One region of the Kitasatospora sp. NPDC056273 genome, then DNA from elsewhere that is predicted to be linked to it. Evidence: riboswitches for the same ligand, from Rfam matches in the RefSeq annotation. Region 1 holds a riboswitch; each other region holds the start of a gene.
What was found. A riboswitch is a leader RNA that binds a small molecule or an ion and turns the genes downstream of it on or off. The one in region 1 is predicted to bind cyclic di-AMP.
Positions count from the first base shown of each region.

Region 2: linked by a shared signal. The riboswitch ahead of ACFCY1_RS19630 (peptidoglycan DD-metalloendopeptidase family protein) and the one ahead of ACFCY1_RS31840 (M23 family metallopeptidase) in region 1 are both predicted to bind cyclic di-AMP.
Region 3: linked by a shared signal. The riboswitch ahead of ACFCY1_RS26535 (transglycosylase family protein) and the one ahead of ACFCY1_RS31840 (M23 family metallopeptidase) in region 1 are both predicted to bind cyclic di-AMP.
Region 4: linked by a shared signal. The riboswitch ahead of ACFCY1_RS08660 (NlpC/P60 family protein) and the one ahead of ACFCY1_RS31840 (M23 family metallopeptidase) in region 1 are both predicted to bind cyclic di-AMP.

Region 1 covers NZ_JBHJSJ010000048.1:48,318-53,072, reverse strand. Annotated here, with positions in the region: gene ACFCY1_RS31855 (sensor domain-containing protein) at 1-111, opposite strand, end outside; gene ACFCY1_RS31850 (GNAT family N-acetyltransferase) at 232-846, opposite strand; gene ACFCY1_RS31845 (hypothetical protein) at 889-1,764, shown strand; gene ACFCY1_RS31840 (M23 family metallopeptidase) at 1,858-2,706, opposite strand; cyclic di-AMP (ydaO/yuaA leader) riboswitch at 2,719-2,877, opposite strand; gene ACFCY1_RS31835 (YiaA/YiaB family inner membrane protein) at 3,073-3,363, shown strand; gene ACFCY1_RS31830 (alpha/beta fold hydrolase) at 3,446-4,327, shown strand; gene ACFCY1_RS31825 (TetR/AcrR family transcriptional regulator) at 4,387-4,755, shown strand, end outside.
Region 2 covers NZ_JBHJSJ010000020.1:38,573-43,327, reverse strand. Annotated here, with positions in the region: gene ACFCY1_RS19640 (DUF2470 domain-containing protein) at 1-113, shown strand, start outside; gene ACFCY1_RS19635 (APC family permease) at 195-1,745, opposite strand; gene ACFCY1_RS19630 (peptidoglycan DD-metalloendopeptidase family protein) at 2,092-3,072, opposite strand; cyclic di-AMP (ydaO/yuaA leader) riboswitch at 3,075-3,275, opposite strand; gene ACFCY1_RS19625 (MFS transporter) at 3,627-4,755, shown strand, end outside.
Region 3 covers NZ_JBHJSJ010000034.1:14,495-19,249, forward strand. Annotated here, with positions in the region: gene ACFCY1_RS26530 (hypothetical protein) at 199-1,158, shown strand; cyclic di-AMP (ydaO/yuaA leader) riboswitch at 1,609-1,779, shown strand; gene ACFCY1_RS26535 (transglycosylase family protein) at 1,766-3,172, shown strand; gene ACFCY1_RS26540 (hypothetical protein) at 3,469-3,669, shown strand; gene ACFCY1_RS26545 (LacI family DNA-binding transcriptional regulator) at 3,789-4,755, opposite strand, start outside.
Region 4 covers NZ_JBHJSJ010000007.1:289-5,043, reverse strand. Annotated here, with positions in the region: gene ACFCY1_RS08670 (NYN domain-containing protein) at 1-746, shown strand, start outside; gene ACFCY1_RS08665 (C40 family peptidase) at 947-1,984, shown strand; cyclic di-AMP (ydaO/yuaA leader) riboswitch at 2,323-2,476, shown strand; gene ACFCY1_RS08660 (NlpC/P60 family protein) at 2,487-3,602, shown strand; gene ACFCY1_RS08655 (C40 family peptidase) at 3,830-4,755, shown strand, end outside.

The DNA.
Region 1 (4,755 bases):
CCACAGGGCCGGACGCCGCTCGGTCCGCCGGGCCCGGACGGGGCGCGGGTCGTCACCGCGACCGCCCAGAACGTCCCACTCCCGGTCCTCCACGCTGCGGCTGCTGCTCATGTTCCCGGCCCCCGGCCCCTCGTGCTGTCGTCTGTCGCTCGTTCGTCCCGCTGACTGCGTCCAGTCTGGTGGACGCGCCGCCCGGCCGTGATCCGGAGGCCTGGCGGATCCGGGGTGGGGTTAACCCCCCTCCACCCGGGCGGCCGGGCCCGGCCACTCCTCGGCGAGCAGCGTGAAGAGGTACGCGTCGGACCGGTCGCCGCCCGCGGACCCGGCGGACCGGACCCCGCCCTCGGACCCGTCGGACCGAGGCCGCCCCTCCGGCCGGAAGCCCAGCCGGGTGAGCACCCGGCCGGGGGCCGGGTTGGCCGCGGCGGTCCGGGCGGTCAGCTGGTGCAGGCCCAGGGTGCCGAAGGCGAAGTCGCCGAGCAGGCCGACGGTCTCGCCCGCGTAGCCCCGGCCCCAGGACCCGCGGGCCAGCACGCACCCGAGGTCGGCGGCGCCGTGCCCGTCGAGGGTGAGCGCGGCCTGCCCGATCGGCGTCGCGTCCCCGGGCTCCTCGGCGTCGGCGAGCCTGGTGACGGCGAGCCGGTAGGTGTCCCGCTCCTCGGCCATCGCCTCCTCCAGGTAGAGCTCGATCTGGTCGGCGCAGTCCTCCCGGCCGCTCGGCCCGAAGGGCAGGTGGCGGGTGACCTCGGGGTCGCCGAACAGCGCGTGCAGCGCGTCCACCTCCTCCTCGGTGTGGTGGTACTCGCGGACGGCCAGGCGCGGGCCGGTGAGTCGTACGGGGACCATGGCTGCCGACCCTATCCCCGCCCGGCGGCTACCGTTCGGACTATGAACGACGAAGACCTGCGGCTCGCCCCGCGCACCAAGGCCGCCGACCTGCTCGCCTGGGCGGCCGAGCAGGGCCGCGCGCCGGTGGCCGAGGGGCCGCTGCGCGCGGTGCTGGCGCTGCTGGAGCTGGGCGAGGGCAGGATGCACGACGGCTGGCCCGAACTGACCTCCGACGCGGTGGAGCACCTGCTGTACGAGCGGCTCCACCTGTACGTCCAACCCGCGCCCGAGGAGGACCCGTTCGCCTACGGCGACGCCGTCCGGCTGCTGGTCGACCACCAGCGGGCGTCCCGGCGGCTGAACGCCAAGCGCCAGGAGCGGCTGCACGCGGAGGCCGAGTGGCAGGGCGAGGTCGCGGCCGGGCTGCTGCGCCGCGCCGACCTGGTGACCTGGCCCCGGCTGTACGCGCTGCTGCTGCACGCGTACGGGGTGGACGTCACGGACCCGGCCGCGGTGCGGGACTGGCTGGCCGGCTTCGGGGAGCTCCCGGAGGAGGAGCGGCTGGCCGCGTACGAGGCGCTGGCACCGGCCGGCTGGCTGGACGAGCCGGACGAGCAGGGCTGGGGCCCGGGCCGGGTGCTGTCGGTCGGCATGGCCACGGACGGCGCTCGGCGGCTGCTGGAGCAGGGCCTGATGCGGCGCAGCTACCGCAACCTGGCGGAGCTGACCGCGCTGGGGCGGCCGATGCCGGAGGAACTGGCCGGGGACTTCGGGCGGTTCGAGGAGGCGGCGGCCGAGGCGGCGCTCGACCTGTTCGGCGGGTGGACGGTGCCGGGGCTGCCGCGGCTGCTGGTGACGGAGTTCCCGGAGCTGGCGCCGGAGCCCGGCCAGGAGGAGATCGAGGCGTACCTGGCGCAGCTGCCCGCCGAGGAGTGAGACGCCGCGGCGAAGCCCCCGGTCCGGTGCTGGTGCTCCGGGCCGGGGGCTTCGCGCTGGGTCCGCCCGGGCGGGTGCCTCAGGGCGGGTGCGTCAGGGGTTGAGGCCGCGCTGCTGGAGCCAGGGCTCCGGGTCGACCGGGGCGCCGCCGCCGGGGCGGACCTCCATGTGCAGGTGCGGGCCGGTGACGTTGCCGGTCGCGCCGACCTTGCCGATCTGCTGGCCGGCGGCGACCTTGCCGGAGCCCTTGGTGATCGCGGAGAGGTGGCAGTACCAGATCTCGGTGCCGTCGGGCAGGGTCTCGACGATCCGGTAGCCGTACGAGCCGGCCCAGCCGGCCGAGGTGATGGTGCCCTGGCCGAGCGCGTGGACCGGGGTGCCGGTGTCGGCGGCGAAGTCCAGGCCGGTGTGCAGGTTGGCCCAGTAGCGGGCGCTCTGGCCGTAGTGGGCGGAGAGCCGGTAGTCCGTCACCGGGAGGGTGAGGGCGGCGGCCTTGGCCCGCTCGGCCTCCTCGGCGGCGCGCTTGGCCTCGGCCTCCTTGGCGGCGGCCTTGGCCTCCGCCTCCTGGGCGGCCTGGAGCCGGGCGGTCTCCTCGGCGGCGGTGCGCTGGCTGTCGGCCTGGTTCTGGATGCGGGCGGCGAGCGCGAGGCCGGGGTCGGCGGAGAGGGCGACCGCCGTCTCGTCCGGGGCCTCGATGGCGGGGGCGGCGGCCGGGGTCGCCGAGGTGAAGCCGGTGGCACCCAGGGTGGCGGCGACGGCGGTGACGCCGAGCAGCGGGGAGGTTCCGCGGGTCTGACGCGGCATCCGGTGGCGGTTGGTCTCGGCCTCCGCGGCGAAGTCCTCCGGGCCGAAGGCCTCGGGGCCGTCCGGGCCGGGGTGGTCGAGGAGCTGGGTACCGGCTGCGAAGCCGGCCGGGTGTGCCGGGGTGTGCGTCGACGCCACGGAGGCGCGCTCCTTTCCTTCCTTCGCGCCTACCGGGTTAGCTGACGGGTTCGGAGCAGGAAGGTCTCCTACGGCCGGGCCGGAGCCCCGCCGATTCACCCCAAGGAACGTGGTTCCCCGGCTCCCTGACCTGCCCGGAGGCCGGTCGGTGGGATTAGGCGACGGCGCACGGTGCCGTCTGGGTACGGCGTTGACAACCGCGCTGCGTTATCAAACGTTAATCCTAGGAGGCTCTGATTCCAAGCCATCCGTTCGGAGCAGCCCCGCGGCAGGTGATCGGACGTCAACGAACGGTCCCTCATGCACGGCCCCATCTGAGTACGCCTACTCATGTGCGGCCCGGCCGGGCCGCAGCATCCTGACGCCATGAGCGCACCGATGCAGACCCGCACCACGGCCGCCTACTACCTCCAGGCCGTCCTGTCCTTCGCCCTGTCGGGCACCGCCCTCGCCGTGGGGATCATCTACCTGCCGGTCGGCGGGTGGACCCGGGCCTTCCTCGGACTCGGCCTCCTCTTCACGGTCAGCTCCGCGTTCACGCTGGCGAAGGTGATCCGGGACCGGCAGGAGTCCAACGACATGGTCACCCGGGTGGACCAGGCCCGGCTGGAGAAGCTGCTCAGCGAGCACGACCCGTTCAAGGTCGAAGGGGTCTGACCACCCCTCCCCCTCTTCTCCGTCGCCTCCGACGCCTCCGACGCCCGACCGCTTGACGGCTAAGGCTATTAGCCTTAGCTTTATGGCTATCGGCAGCACCGCCGATGCCCCGCACCGGCGGCCCGAGGAGGACCCCATGAACGGCACCATCACCCCGAGCACCCAGTACCTCACCGTCCCCGGCGGCCGGATCGCCTACGACGACACCCGGCAGGGCGACGGCACCCCGGTCGTCCTGCTCCCCGGCATGCTCGACAGCCGGGCCGCGTACCGGCACCTGCGCCCGCTGCTCGTCGCCGCCGGCCACCGGGTCGTCACCATGGACCTGCGGGGCTTCGGCGAATCCTCGATCACCTGGGACGACTACGGCCCGGCCGCCCTCGCCGGCGACGTCCTCGCCCTGCTCGACCACCTCGGCATCGAGCGCGCCGTCCTCGCCGGGAACTCGTACACCGGGGCCACCGTCGTCAAGGCCGCCGGGGACGCCCCCGAGCGGGTCGCCGGGATCGTCCTGCTCAACGCCTTCGTCGAGAACCCGCCGCAGGGCGCCCTGATGCGCGGCGCCATGGGCCTGATGGGCGCCGCCCTCGTCCACTGGCCGGCCGCCTGGGGCTTCTACCTGCGCCGGATGGCCTTCCCCGGCGCCAGGCCCGCCGACTTCGACGCGTACGTGGACGGGCTGGTCGCCGCGCTGCGCACCCCGGGCCGGAAGACCGCCACCCGCGGGTACGTCCACGGCGACTCGGCGCCGGTCGGCTGGACGGCCGCGGTGCGGTGCCCGGCCCTGGTCGTCATGGGCAGCAAGGACCCCGACTTCCCGAAGCCGGAGCTGGTCGCCGACCGGCAGGCCGCCGCGCTCGGCGCGCGGAAGGCGATGATCGAGGGGTCCGGGCACTACCCGATGGCCGACAACCCGGCGGCCACCGCGGACGCCCTGCTGCCGTTCCTCGCCGAGCTCGGCTGAGCCCCGCCCGTCCGCTGCCCGCCCCTGCCCGACCTGATCCGTACGGAGAGCCCGAACCCATGCCCCGCGTAGGACTGACCCCCGACCAGGTCGTCGACCACGCCCTCGCCCTCATCGACGAGCAGGGCGCCGAGGCCCTCACCCTGGCCTCCGTCGCCGCCCGGGCCGGGGTCGCCACCCCCTCGCTGTACAAGCACGTCAGCGGCGGCCTCGCCGAACTGCGGCGGCTGATCGCCGTCCGGGTCACCGGGGACCTCGCCGACCGGCTGGCCGGGGCGGCCGTCGGACGCAGCGGGGACGACGCCGTCGCCGCCGTGCTGCGCGCCTACCACGCGTACGCCACCGAGCACCCGCACCGCTACAACGCCCTCCCCCAGGCCCCGCAGCCCGACGACGACCTGGCCCGGGCGGCCGCCCGGCTCGTCGGC
Region 2 (4,755 bases), on a different contig from region 1:
GCGACGTCCGCCTGGTCTTCCCCGAACCCGCCCGGGACACCGACGACTTCGGCCATCGGATGCACGAGCTGCTGGCCGCCGCCCAGTACGGCCTGCCGGTCCACCGGCGCTGAACCCGGGCCCGCCCGGCACAAACGCCCGGGCCCGCCCGGCGCGAACGCCCGGGCCCGCCGGCCACCGCGGCCCCGGCCCGGTCACCGCTCGACCGCGTCCTCCAGCACCACCCGCCCGATCCGCGCGTACAGCCCGGGCCGCCACCGGCGCACCGCGAGCGCCAGCCCGATCCCGCCCGCGAACACCCCGATCACCAGGTACGGGATCAGCCGGAACAGCAGCGTGTGCGCCGCCTCCCCCGCCGCGGCGTCCCGGTTGAGCACCAGCAGCACCACCACCCCGGCCATCGCCACCCCGCCCGCCAGCGGCGCGGCCAGCGTCCGGAACCAGTGCGCCGTCTCCGGGTGCCGTCCGCGCACGTGGAAGTACCCGACCACGGCGAAGGAGCAGAGCGTCTGCACGACCAGGATCGCCATCGTCCCGAGCAGCGCCAGCAGCGTGTACAGGTGCGCGTACGGGTCCATGCCGGCCGCCAGGAACCCCGCCACCAGCCCCACCGCGATGACCGACTGTGTGACCGAGGCGACGTGCGGCGAGCCGTGCCGCGGATGGGTGCGGCCGAGCGCCGGGTGCAGCAGCCCCTCCCGCCCGATCGCGTACAGGTACCGGGCCGCGCACTGGTGGAAGGCCATCGCGCAGGCGAACGAGCCGGTGACGACCAGCCATTGGAAGACCTTCACCGCCCAGGCCCCCAGGTGCGCGGCGAGCTGGTCGAAGAACAGGCTGTTGCCGTCCTTGCCCGGCACCGCGCCGCCCGCCACCGCGACCGCCCGCTCGACCCCGTTGCCGGACACGATCATCCAGGACACGAAGACGTAGAGCAGCCCGACCCCGATCACGGAGATCAGCGTGGCCCGCGGCACCACCCGCTTCGGGTCGCGGGACTCCTCGCCGTACATCGCGGTGGACTCGAAGCCCACCCAGGACCAGAACGCGAAGAACAGTCCGAGCCCGGCCGCCGAGGTGCCCGAACTCCCCACCCCCTTCAGCGCGTTCAGCGGGTTCAGGGTCCCGGCCGCGAGCCCGTCCGGCCCGCCGCCGGAGAGCAGCACCGCCAGTGAGACCGCCGACAGGACGCCGATCTCCAGCACCAGCGCGACCCCGAGCACCCTGGCCGTCAGATGCAGGTCGAACCAGCCCATCACCCCGATCACCGCCGCCCCGAACAACGCGTACCAGCCCCAGCCGACGTCCACCCCCAGCTGCGAACGGACCAGCCCGCGCAGCGAGTACGCGAAGAAGCCGAGGGCCGCGGCCTCGGTGACGACGTACGCGAGCACCGCGAGCAGCCCCGAGGCCATCCCCGCCACCCGCCCCAGCCCGTGCGAGACGTAGCCGTAGAACGCGCCGGCCGCGGTGATGTGCCGGGCCATCGCCACGTAGCCGACCGAGAACACCGTCAGCACCACGGTCGCCACGATGTACGCCGCGGGCGCGCCCGCGCCGTTGCCCTGACCGACGATGATCGGCAGGTTGCCGGTCATCGCGGTGATCGGGGCGGCGGTGGCGAGCGCCATGAACACCACGCCGACCAGGCCGACCGAGTCCGCCTTCAGCCGGTCGACCCCGCTCGCCCCGGGCCGCTCCCGCCCGGCCGTCTCCCCCGCCACGCCCCCGCTGCGGACCGCCATCCGGCCTCCTCGCCTCCCGGCCCGCCCGACCGCCGGACCGGCCGGGCGCTGACCGTCCGCCAGCATGGCGCCCCGGAGGCACCCGGAGATCCCGGCGACCACCCTGCGGGACACCGGAGTTGACGCTTCGTTCGATCGCTCGAACACCCCGGGCGGGCCCGGGAACGAAAGCGGCCGGCCCGGCCGCACGAGGAGGTCCTCATGCGGCCGGGCCGGCCTGGGCGTGTCCCGCGCCCATGTCCGCCGTGCGGCGATCACCCGGTCGAGCGGTCACCCGACATGACCATCCCGGGCGATCGGTTCGCCCGCAGCGGCGGTGGTTCCTGGTACCCCGGAGCTCTCGGGGTCAGAGCGCGACGCCGTGCGCGCGCAGGTAGGCGACCGGGTTGATGTCCGAGCCGTACTCCGAGCCGTTGCGGATCTCGAAGTGCAGGTGCGGGCCGGTCACGTTGCCGGTGGCGCCGGAGAGGCCGATCTGCTGGCCGGCGGTGACGGTCTGACCGATCCTCACGCCGATCGAGGAGAGGTGCGCGTACTCGGCGTAGTGGCCGTCGGCGAGCCTGATCTCGACCTCGTTGCCGTAGGCGCCGCCGTTGCCGGCCTTGACCACGACACCGTTGGCGACGGCGCGCAGCGGGGTGCCGGTGGAGGCGACGAAGTCCTGGCCGGTGTGGTGGCCGGAAGCCCACATCGAGCCGGCCACGCCGTAGGCGGTGCCGAGCCGCGGGCCGGCCAGCGGGGCGACGAAGCCGGAGGTGGCGGCGGCGACCGGAGTGGCGGTCACGGCCTGGGCCGGAACGGCGACCTGGAGCTGGGTCTCGAGCTGCGCGGAGGGCTTGGCGGCCTCGGTCTGCACCTGGACCTGGGCCTGCGGCTTGGCGGCCTGGGTCGCCGGAGCGGACGGCTTGGCGGGCTTGGCCGGAGCGGCGGGCTTCGCCGGGGCGGCGTCGGCGGCCGGCGCGGCGGCGTGGCCGGACAGCGCGAGCTGCTGGCCCGGGAAGATCAGGTTCGGGTCGGCGCCGACGACCGAGCGGTTCTGCTCGTACAGCGCGTGCCAGCCGCCCTCGACGTTCTTGGCGTCGGCGATCTTGGACAGGGTGTCACCGCTGACGACGCGGTAGCTCTCCTGCGCGGCCTGGGCGGCCGGAGCGGCGGCCTTCGCGGCCTGCTTGGCCTCGGTGGAGGCGGCGGCCGGAGCGGCCGGGGTGTGGGCCTGGGCGCTCATCGCGGTGACGAGCGGGAGGGCGAAGGACACACCGGTGACGGCGGTGGCGATGCCGATGCGGGCGGCGCGGGGCAGGGCGATACGACGAGCCTGTGCAGGCATGGAATTTTCCTCTCCGACGCCTGCGAGGTGAGCTGTCGGGTTCGGGCTGGAGTTGCCCGGCCGCTTGCGCGGCTTCACCCCAAGCCGGTCCTGGACGCCCGCGCCCTGAGGCGCGAACTCCGGTCCGGCGACTTACCTGTGGGTCCCCCGCTCCTGCCGTACAGAGTTCGTTTCGAACCACCGGGCAGCGGCAGGACTCGGCGTTCCACCCGGCGGATCCGTCCGGACTGGCCGGGCGGTCGCTGAACTAAAACCCATCCGTTCGGGTGAAGCAATGTCGATCTCTTGAAACGGCAACGATCCCCCCTCCCACAGTGACCCTCCGCAGGCCCGAGCCCACGGTGCGTACACAACCCATTCACCCCCCGCCACTGATCCACGACCCTGCGCCGAGATCGGCCACGCCGCGCACCCGTCCGCTCACGCACCGCCAGCCGCCAACACACCCACCGGTGACCCTTGTCACGTGCGCCTCGGCAGCGCAGGATTCGCCCGTGGCCACCTCCAAGGCCGGCACCCTGCGCCTGGGCACCGCGCAGGGTCGCTGGGTACTAATGGCGACGGTGCTCGGCTCCAGCATGGCGATGCTGGACGGCACCGTGGTGAACGTCGCGCTGCCCCGGATCGGCGCCGACCTCGGCGCCTCCCTCGCGTCCCTGCAATGGACCCTGAACGCCTATCTGCTCACCCTGGCGGGCCTGATCCTGCTCGGCGGCGCGCTCGGCGACCGCTACGGGCGGCGCAAGGTCTTCCTGATCGGCGTGGTCTGGTTCGCCGTCGCCTCCGCGGCCTGCGCCGCCGCACCGAACATCCACGTGCTGATCGCCGCCCGCGCCGTCCAGGGCATCGGCGGGGCGCTGCTCACCCCCGGCTCGCTCGCCATGCTCCAGGCCGTCTTCCACCCTGACGACCGCTCGGCGGCGGTCGGGCTCTGGTCCGGCCTCGGCGGGGTGTCGGCGGCGGTCGGCCCCTTCCTCGGCGGCTGGCTGGTGGACGGCCCCGGCTGGCGCTGGATCTTCCTGCTGAACCTGCCGCTCGCCGCCGCCGTGATCGCGGTCACCACCCGGTCGGTGCCGGAGAGCCGGGACGAGGGCGCCTCCGGCCGCTTCGACGTCCTCGGCGCCGTGCTCGCCGCCCTCGCCCTCGGCGCGATCACCTACGCGCTGACGGCGGCCGGCGAGGGCCTGTCCCCCGCCGTCTGGGTCAGCGGGGTGCTCGGAGTGGCGCTCGGCGTCGCCTTCGTGGCGGTCGAGCGCCGCGCGCCCGATCCGATGCTGCCGCTCGGACTGTTCTCCTCCCGGCTGTTCACCGCCGTGAACCTGGTCACCCTGTGCGTGTACGCGGCGTTCAGCGGCGTCTTCTTCCTGCTGGTGGTGCAGCTCCAGATCGTGTCCGGCTTCTCGCCACTGGTCTCGGGCTTCGCGCTGGTGCCGATCACCGTGCTGATGCTGCTGCTGTCCGCGCGCGCCGGGCGGCTCGGCAAGCGGATCGGCCCGCGCATCCCGCTGACCGTCGGCCCCCTGCTGTGCGCCGCCGGGGTGCTGCTGATGCTGCGCGTCGGCCCGGACTCCTCCTACTGGGTGGACGTGCTGCCCTCCGTCACGGTGATGGGCTGCGGCATGACGCTGCTGGTCGCACCGCTGACGGCGACCGTGCTGGCCGCCGTCGAGGTCCGGCACGCGG
Region 3 (4,755 bases), on a different contig from region 1:
CGGGTGCAACGCCCGCCCCCTCGGATCGCGTCGGGACAAGCACCGGCCACCACGCGGGGGTTGGGCGAAGAATGTCCGGATTGTAGGCAAAGCGCCCGGACCGGCGCCGGAGACGCACCGGGTCCGTACCGCGAGCACGCGAAACCCGTACGGCAGCCGACTGCAAGCCGGACGGGCCGATGTCCTACGATCTCCGGCATGAGCACCGCAGCCATTCCGGGCGCGCCACTGCCCGTCCGTACTCCAGGCTCCCGTGCGCGGGGGCGCCACCGTCGTCCCGAGCGCCCCGAGATCCCGGCCGGCGCCCCGGCCCTGGTGCTCGCCGTGCCCGCGACCGCCGGGCCCGAGTCCCGCTCGGTCGTCGAGGAGCTGCTCTCGATCGTCCGCACCGAGCAGAACGGCGTCCAGACGGCCGTCGGCTACCTCCCCGGTGACGGTGCGGCGGGCGCGAGCGGCGAGGACCGCACCGTGGCCGAGCTGCTGGCCCTGGCCGCCGAGGCCGGGCGGCCGATGCCCGTCCTGGTGCCGCTGGTGCCCGGCCCGCACACCTTCCTGACCGGGCTTCACGCGCTCGCCGCCGAGTACGGCGCGCCCGTCACCGACCCGCTGGGCCCGCACCCGCTGCTGGCCGAGGCCGTGCACGTCCGGCTCTCCGAGGCCGGGCTGGCCCGGGCCGACCGCGCCCGACTGTTCGCCATCGCGACCGCCGCGGACGGCGTGGTGCTGACCACCGTCGGCGGCGAGGACGCGGCCGCCGCGGCCGGCATCACCGGCGTGCTGCTGGCCGCCCGGCTGGCCGTGCCGGTCGTCGCCGCCGCGCTCGACGTGCCCGGCTCGGTGGCCGCGGCCGTCAACCACCTCAAGGACACCGGCTCGCAGCGCCCGGCGCTGGCCCCGCTGGTGATCGGCCCGGAGGCGGACTCCGAGCTGCTCGCCACCGCCGCCGAGGAGACCGGCTGCCCGTCGGCCGCGCCGCTGGGCGCCTACCCGTCGGTCGGCCAGCTGATCGCCTCCACCTACCTGGCCGCGCTGCCCACGCCGTCCCCGGAGGACCTGGCACGGGCCGAGGCGGAGGCGGCGGCCGCCGCCGAGGCCGAGGGGGTCGTGGAGGGCTCCCGTGGCGCCCACGCGGCCGCCGAGGGGCCTGGCGGACGATAAGGACACCGCGCGCGGGTTCGCGCGCACCGAAGGGCCCGGAACGGATCGCGTTCCGGGCCCTTCCGTGTACTTCCCCCACCCCGTCCGTCCCGTACGGGAGTCACCCGGCAATGAAGGGGAATGTCCGTTCTGGCGCTATTTGAAAGGAAATAGGGAGCGTGGATTCACATGCTCCGATCGCGACCGCTCCCCCACCCGCCGGAGTGCGCCACTCCGCGATTCGACGCACCGTCACGCCACTCCTGAGGCGGAGCCAGTTGTCGGCTTCCACAACAGCATTGCCTGAAAACGATCATTTACGATCATGGTGAGTGGCAATTTTGGCAGTTTCCACTAAACCGTGATGCACATCACAGTGGTTTGCAGTTTGAACTTAAGTCTGATTAACGTGCTCCCCGTTCGTGACCACACGAACCCGGTCATCCGCAACGCCGAGTCCTGCCGTCGGATGTCCTGGAAGCGCGAAAACGCACCACGGCAGGAGCGGGGGACCCACAGGTAAGTCGCCCCGGACCGCTCTCCGGAACGGTCCAGGGCTAGGGGTGAAGCCGTGCTCACCGCACGGCCGGGCAACTCCAGCCCGAATCCGACAGCTCACCTCGCAGGCGTGGGAGAGGACCACGTCTTCATGCTGCCCACCAACGGCACCCGTCTGTCCGGCCGTACCCGTCGCGTGATCGCCGCCCTCGGCGTCGCGGGCGTCGGCCTCACCGTCCCCTGCCTCACCACCGGCACCGCCTCGGCCGCCTCCGTCGCCACCTGGGACAAGGTCGCCCAGTGCGAGAGCGGCGGCAACTGGAGCATCAACACCGGCAACGGCTTCTACGGCGGCCTCCAGTTCACCTCCAGCACCTGGTCCGCCTTCGGCGGCACGGCCTACGCGGCCCGCGCCGACCTGGCCACCAAGGACCAGCAGATCGCCGTCGCCGAGAAGGTCCTCGCCTCGCAGGGCCCCGGCGCCTGGCCGGTCTGCTCCGTCCAGGCCGGGCTCACCAAGGGCGGCGCCGCGGCCGCCGTTGACACCTCGGCGGGTTCGACCGCCGCCAAGCCCGCCGCGCCCGCCCAGAGCGCCAAGCCGGCCGCTCCGGCCGCTCCGGCCGCGAAGCCCAGCGCCAAGCCCGCGCAGCCGCAGACCCCCGCCGCGAAGCCCGCCGCGCCCGCCCAGGGCGACGCGCAGGCCTCCACCGACTCCGCCGCCTCCGGCAACCGGAGCGACTGGGTGCAGAAGCGCCAGCAGCAGGCCCAGGGCGGCGACTACACCGTCGTCGAGGGCGACTGGCTGTCCGCGATCGCCGACCAGCACAAGGTGCAGGGCGGCTGGCAGCGGCTGTACGACCTCAACCGCGGCACCCTGACCGAGGGTCCGGACACCATCTACCCGGGCCAGCAGCTGTCCTTCGGCGGCAACGGCCAGGCCCGGGCCGGCCAGTCCTCCGCCGGCACGTCCGGCTCGGACTTCACCTGGTTCGACCGCTCGCAGAAGTCCGGCCAGTCCGCGAACGGCGGTGCCGTGAACGCCCAGCCGACCGCGCAGCCCGAGGCCCCGGCCGCCAAGCCGTCCACCAAGCCGGCCGCGAAGCCCGCCACCAAGCCCGCTCCGCAGCCCCAGGCCCAGACGCAGACCCAGACCCAGACCCAGGCGCCGGCCGTGACCGGCAGCATGGCCGCGGCGGTCTCCTTCGCCGAGTCGAAGGTCGGTCAGGCGTACGTCTACGGCGGCACCGGCAACGGCGGCTGGGACTGCTCCGGCCTGACCCAGGCCGCGCTGCGCGCCGCGGGCGTCTCCGTCCCGCGCGTCGCCGCCGACCAGGCCGCCGCCAGCACCCACGTCTCGCTGGACAGCCTCCAGGCGGGCGACCTGCTGTTCTGGTCCAACAACGGCAAGGACTCCGGCGTCTACCACGTCGCGATCTACATCGGCAACGGCAAGTACGTCGAGGCCGCCAACCCGAGCTCGGGCGTCCGCGAGCAGAGCATCGCCAACTGGGCCCCGGACTTCGCCGGCCGGGTCTGAGGACGGCGCGCGGTCCACGGTCCACGGCTGACGGACCTCCGGTAACAGCTGACGGGTAACAGATAACAGCTGACAGATTTCAACATCTGTCAGCTGTTATCCGTCAGCTGTCGGCCGTCGTCCGAACGCTGACCGCCCACCACCCCCGGGGAGAGTCTGGTCGCTCCTCCCCGGGGGTTCCGGCGTTCCCGGGGCCACGGCGTGCCCGACCGTTCCCGACCGCGGTTCCGCCCCGTTCCGTGGTGGATCGCCGCCCCAGCGGGCATGCTGCTGCTCTGCACCCGAGGAGGAGTCACATGGCCCAGGTCACCGTCACCCTCGACGCGAACCTCGCGATCGACGCGATGATGCTTTCCGGCACCAAGAGCCCCCAGGACGCCGTCGAACTGGTCCTGCGCGACTACCTGGCCCGCGGCCGCCGCACCGAGACCCGTACCGGCGAGGCCGCCGACGGGCACCGCCTGACCGCCGACCGCCCGACCGCCCAGGAGGGCTGACCCACCCCACGGCCCGCCACGGTCCGGCACGGCCCGCGACGGCCGACCGCGCGCACGCCGACGGGCCCCGGAGAGCGATCGCCCTCCGGGGCCCGTCCGACGGCCGTGGCGGCCGGGGTTCAGCGCGCGCAGGCCCCGGTGGACCCGCGCATCACCAGCTCCGGCTGGAACATGAACTCGCCGCGCTGGGCGGCGTTCCCGCCGACCTCCTCCAGCAGCGCGTCCACCGCCGCCGTGGCCATCGCCTCGACCGGCTGGCGGATCGTGGTCAACGGCGGCTCGGTGAAGGCGATCAGCGGAGAGTCGTCGAAGCCGACCACCGACACGTCCTGCGGCACCGACAACCCGCGCTGCCGCACCGCCCGGATCGCCCCGAGCGCCATCATGTCGCTCCCGCAGACGATCGCCGTGCAGCCCTTGTCGAGCAGCGCGCCAGCCGCCGCGTGCCCGCCCTCCACGCTGAACAGCGTGTGGTGGACGAGGTTCTCGGCCTCCTCCCGGCCGAGCCCGAGCACCTCGCGCATCGCCGCCGTGAAGCCCTCGATCTTCCGCAGCACCGGTACGTACCGGCGCTGACCGACGGCCAGCCCGATCCGCTCGTGCCCGAGTTCGGCCAGGTGCTGGACGGCCATCCACATCGCGGCGCGGTCGTCCGGCGAGATGAACGGCGCGTCGATCTTCTCGCTGTAGCCGTTGATCAGCACGAACGGCACCCCGCGCCCGGCCAGCCGGGCGTAGCGGTCGTGGTCGGCGGTGGTGTCGGCGTGCAGGCCGGAGACGAAGACGATGCCCGCCACGCCCCGGTCCACCAGCATGTCCACCAGTTCGTCCTCGGTGGACCCGCCCGGCGTCTGGGTGCACAGCACCGGGGTGTAGCCGTGCCGGCTGAGCACCTGCTCGATCACCTGGGCCAGCGCCGGGAAGATCGGGTTGCTGAGCTCCGGCGTGATCAGACCGATCAGCCCGGCGCTGCGCTGGCGAAGGCGGGTCGGCCGCTCGTACCCGAGCACGTCGAGTGCCGCCAGCACGGTCTGCCGGGTGGCGGCGGAAACGTTCGCCTTGCCGTTGAGCACGCGGGAGACGGTG
Region 4 (4,755 bases), on a different contig from region 1:
AGACCCGCCGGGTGGCCGGCGAGCTGGACGCGCTGAAGGCGCAGGCCGCGGCCGAGCGCGGCGCGGCCGAGAGCGAGGCGCGCCGGCTCCGGCACCGGGTCCTGGAGCTGGAGAACGCGGCCGAGCAGGGCCGCCGTTCGGCCCGCGAGGGGCGCAGCGTGGAGGACATGCGGCTGCGGCTGCTGCTGGACACCGTGCTGCAGTCGGCCCAGGGGCTCCAGCGGGAGCTGGCGCTGCCGGTCGCCCAGATCCGCCCGGCGGACCTGGTGGAGGCGGTGGTGCCGGGGGCGGCCTCGCCGCACGACGTGGCCCGGCGCGGGCTGGCCGAGGACGATCCGGCGCTGCTGGACCAGCTGCTGGCGATCCCCCAGGTGCACCTGGTGGTGGACGGCTACAACGTGACCAAGACCGGTTATCCGACGCTGCCGCTGGAGCAGCAGCGGATCCGGCTGCTGGGCGGGCTGGCGATGCTGGCCCAGCGGACCCAGGCGGAGGTCACCTGCGTGTTCGACGGGCAGGACCTGGACGTCCCGGTGATCATGGCGCCACCGCGCGGGGTCCGGGTGCGGTTCAGCCGGACCGGGGAGACGGCCGACGAGCTGATCCGCCGTCTGGTGCGGGCCGAGCCGCAGGGCCGTCCGGTGGTGGTGGTGTCCACCGACCGGGAGGTCGCGGAGGGCGTGCGGAAGGCGGGCGCGCGCCCCGTGGCGTCGGTGCTGCTGCTGAACCGGCTGGCCCGGCCCTGAACCCGGGGAGGTTCGCATGATGCCTGGTCAGGGCCTGTTTCGGAGCATTGTGCGAGTCCGGTGAAGTCAGTGTGGGGACCGGAGTTCACGCCTTCGGGGGAGTGGCAAAACGGATAGATCTTCACTAGGGTCTGGCGTCAAACCTATTTTCCGGAATCTCATCCCATCAGGTGAGCCCGTTGGAAGAAGGAGCCGGTCCCTTGGCCTCCCACCGCCGTCCCAAGCAGCCGAGCCGCGCACGGATCTCCGTGCTCACCGCGGCCGCTGCGACCGCGGTCGCCCTCTCCGCCCAGGTGGCCGCGCACGCCGCGCCGCAGCCGAACAAGACGGACGTCAAGGCGCAGATCGACCAGCTCCAGGAGGAGCAGGAGCAGGCGGCCGAGAAGTACAACGGCGCCAAGGAGCGGGCCGACCAGCTGCGCAAGCAGGCCGACCAGCTGCAGGACCAGGTGGCCCGCGGCCAGGAGCAGATGACCCAGCTCCAGGGCGGCCTCGCCGAGGTGGCGGGCGAGCAGTACCGCAGCGGCGGCATCGACCCGTCCGTCCAGCTGATGCTCTCCTCGGACCCGTCCGGCTACCTGGACAAGGCCTCCACCGTCCAGCAGGCCAGCACCAGTCAGGCCGAGGCGCTCAAGGGGCTGCTGGACCAGCAGCGCCGGCTGGACCAGGAGAAGACCGAGGCGGCCGCCGTCCTCGCCTCGCTGGACACCACCACCAAGGACCTGAACCAGGCCAAGTCGGACGTCAACACCAAGCTGAAGGCCGCCCAGGACCTGCTGAACTCGCTGAGCTCCGCCGACCGCGCCGCGCTGCGGGCCCAGCAGGCGCAGGACGACCGCGCCTCGCGCGGCAGCGACCGGGTCGACCTCGGCAGCCTGCCGCCGGCCAGCGGCTACGCGGCCACGGCGCTGGCCAAGGCGATGAGCAAGCAGGGCTCGCCGTACGTGTGGGGCGCCACCGGGTCGACCACCTTCGACTGCTCGGGCCTGATGGTCTGGGCGTACGGGCAGGCGGGCGTCTCGCTGCCGCGCACCTCGCAGGAGCAGGGCCACTACGGCACCCGGATCCCCTCGCTGGACCAGGCCCAGCCGGGCGACCTGGTGATCTACGGCCCCGACATGCACCACGTCGGGATGTACATCGGCAACGGCATGGTGGTCCACGCGCCGCACACCGGTGACGTGGTGAAGGTGATGAAGGCCGACGCGATGTCGATCAACACCATCCGCCGGGTCTGACGGCCCGACACGCCCGAGGGGCTTCCGCGGGGGCCTGTGAAAAGCGCCACCCCCGTCCGGGGTGGCGTTTCGGGTTTCCGGCCCTTCGACGACCACATGGTGAGAACCGATCAGCCTTGTGTGCGTCAATGGTCACCATCGGTCATTTTCACAAAGGAACTTGGGTAATCTTCTGTCTTTTTTCTGACAAGGATTTGAACCGATCACGGTTCAGTTACTAGGGTCATGCTCCGAACCACCGCACTGTCGATCGCCCAGCCAGGGTGGCGGCGGTGGTTACCGTCGAGTTCGCAAGGCAGCGGGACAGGTCGAAGCGACTGTCCGACAGGGGAGCCCAGTGGTAGGGGGCGCTGCGGAGCGGAGCCGGGGAACCACGTTCCTCCGGGGTGAATCGGCGCCAGGTCGGCCGGTGGAACGGCCGTGAGGCGTCGTAGGGCATGCTTCCGGCCCGAACCCGTCAGCTCACCCGGTAGGCGGCCGTAGGAAGAAGGAGTCCGCCTTCGTGGCGTCCCATCGTCGTCCCAAGCCCGCCGGCCGCGCCCGGGTCTCGATCCTGACCGGCGTCGCCGCCGCAGCCGTCGTCCTCTCCGCGCAGGGTGCCCACGCGGACCCGCAGCCGACCAAGGAACAGGTCAAGGGGCAGGTCGACCAGCTCAACGAGCAGGCCGAGGTCGCGACCGAGAACTACAACGCCGCCCAGGCCAAGCAGCAGGACCTGGAGAAGCAGGTCTCCGGCCTGCAGGACCAGGTGGCCCGTCAGCAGGCCCAGGTCACCGAGCTCCAGGGCGGCCTCGCCGAGATCGCCGGCGAGCAGTACCGCAACGGGGGGATATCCCCCACCGTCCAGCTGATGTTCTCCTCCAGCCCGGACAGCTTCCTCAGCCAGGCCGACGCGCTGAACCAGGCCGGCAGCACCCAGAAGGGTCAGCTGAAGGAGCTCCAGGAGCAGCAGCGCAAGCTCGACCAGGACCGCAACGAGGCCCAGGGCAAGCTCGCCGAGCTGGAGTCGACCACCCAGCAGCTGAAGGCCTCCAAGGACGAGGTCCAGGGCAAGCTGAAGGCGGCCCAGGACCTGCTCAACACGCTGACCGAGCAGGACCGCCAGGCGCTGCGCCAGGCCGAGGAGAAGGCCGCCGCCGAGGCGAAGGCCAAGGCCGACGCCGCCCAGGCCCAGCAGCAGCAGGCCGACCGCGCCTCCCGCGACAACAGCCGCGGCAGCCTCTCGGCCCCCACGACCACCGCTCCGGTGAACGTGGCCCCCGGCAGCTCGCGCGGTGCCGCCGCGCTGTCCGCCGCCGCCTCCAAGATCGGCAGCCCGTACGTCTGGGGCGCCACCGGCCCGGGCTCCTTCGACTGCTCCGGTCTGATGGTCTGGGCGTACAACCAGGCCGGCGTGTCGCTGCCGCGCACCTCGCAGGCGCAGGCCTCGGCCGGCACCCGGCTCGGGACGGACCTCTCCAAGGCCCAGCCCGGCGACCTGCTGATCTTCTACACCGACGCCCACCACGTCGGCATCTACGCCGGCAACGGCCAGGTGCTGCACGCGCCCAAGCCGGGCGCGTCGGTGCGCTACGAGGCGGTCACCAACATGCCGCTGACCGGCATCGTGCGGGTCTGATCCCCGCTCGGACGTCTCCAGGCCCGGTCTCCCCCAGGGGAGGCCGGGCCTGCGGCTTTTCCGGCGGCTCGATCTGATGTCCGATTGGGGAGTGAATATTCGGGTTGGGAGGGGTTTGGACTCGCTTGCCCGGACTCGCTAACGTCTGCCACCGGACTCCCGCTCGACGGCCGCCCGTCCCGGTGCGGCGGCGGGGGCCGCGCCGCAGGATTGGAGCCGCTGCCGCCATGCCCGTGCACCGCCGTTCCCAACTGCTCACCCGGGCGCTGGTGCTGACCGCGGCCGCCGCCACCGCGTTGGGCGCGGCCACCGGAGGCAGCGCCCAGGCGGCCCCCGCCAGCCCCGACCCGGGCGACCGTCAGGACGTCAAGACGCAGGTCGAGCAGCTGTACGACGAGGCCGAGCAGGCGTCCGAGAGGTTCAACGCCGCGCAGGAGGCCCAGCGGCGGCTCCAGGGCGAGACCACGATCCTCCAGGGCGAGATCGCCCTCGCCCAGGACCAGCTCAACGGGCTGCGCGGCGACCTGGCGATGGTGGCCGGGGCCGAGTACCGCGGCGGCGGGATGACCCAGACCGCCCAGCTCATCCTCTCGCCCGACCCGGAGGGCTACCTGGCCCGCGCCCGCACCCAGGGCCAGGCCGCCGTGCGCCAGCAGGAGACCCTGCACGAGCTGATCACCCGCCAGCGCCGGCTCGACCAGCGCCGCACCGAGGCGGCCGACAAGCTCGCCGAGCTGGACCGGACCCGGCGTTCGCTCGCCGACAGCAAGCAGCAGGTCCAGCAGCGGCTGGCCGGGGCGCAGAAGCTGCTGAACGGCCTGGGCGCCGTCGAGCGGGCCCGGCTGGCGGTCCAGGACGCCCGGGACGCCGAGCAGCGCGCCACCCGGGGCACCGACCGGCTGGACCTCGGCACCGCCCCGCCCGCCTCCGAGCGCGGGGCGGCCGCGCTGGCCGCCGCGGTGCGGATGATCGGCTCCCCGTACGTCTACGGGGCCACCGGCCCGCACGCGTTCGACTGCTCCGGTCTGATGTACTACAGCTGGCGGCAGGCCGGAGTGACCCTGCCGCGCACCTCGCAGGCCCAGGCGTACGCCGGGCAGCGGATCAGCCTGTCCGAAGCGCGACCGGGAGACCTGGTGATCTTCTACCGGGA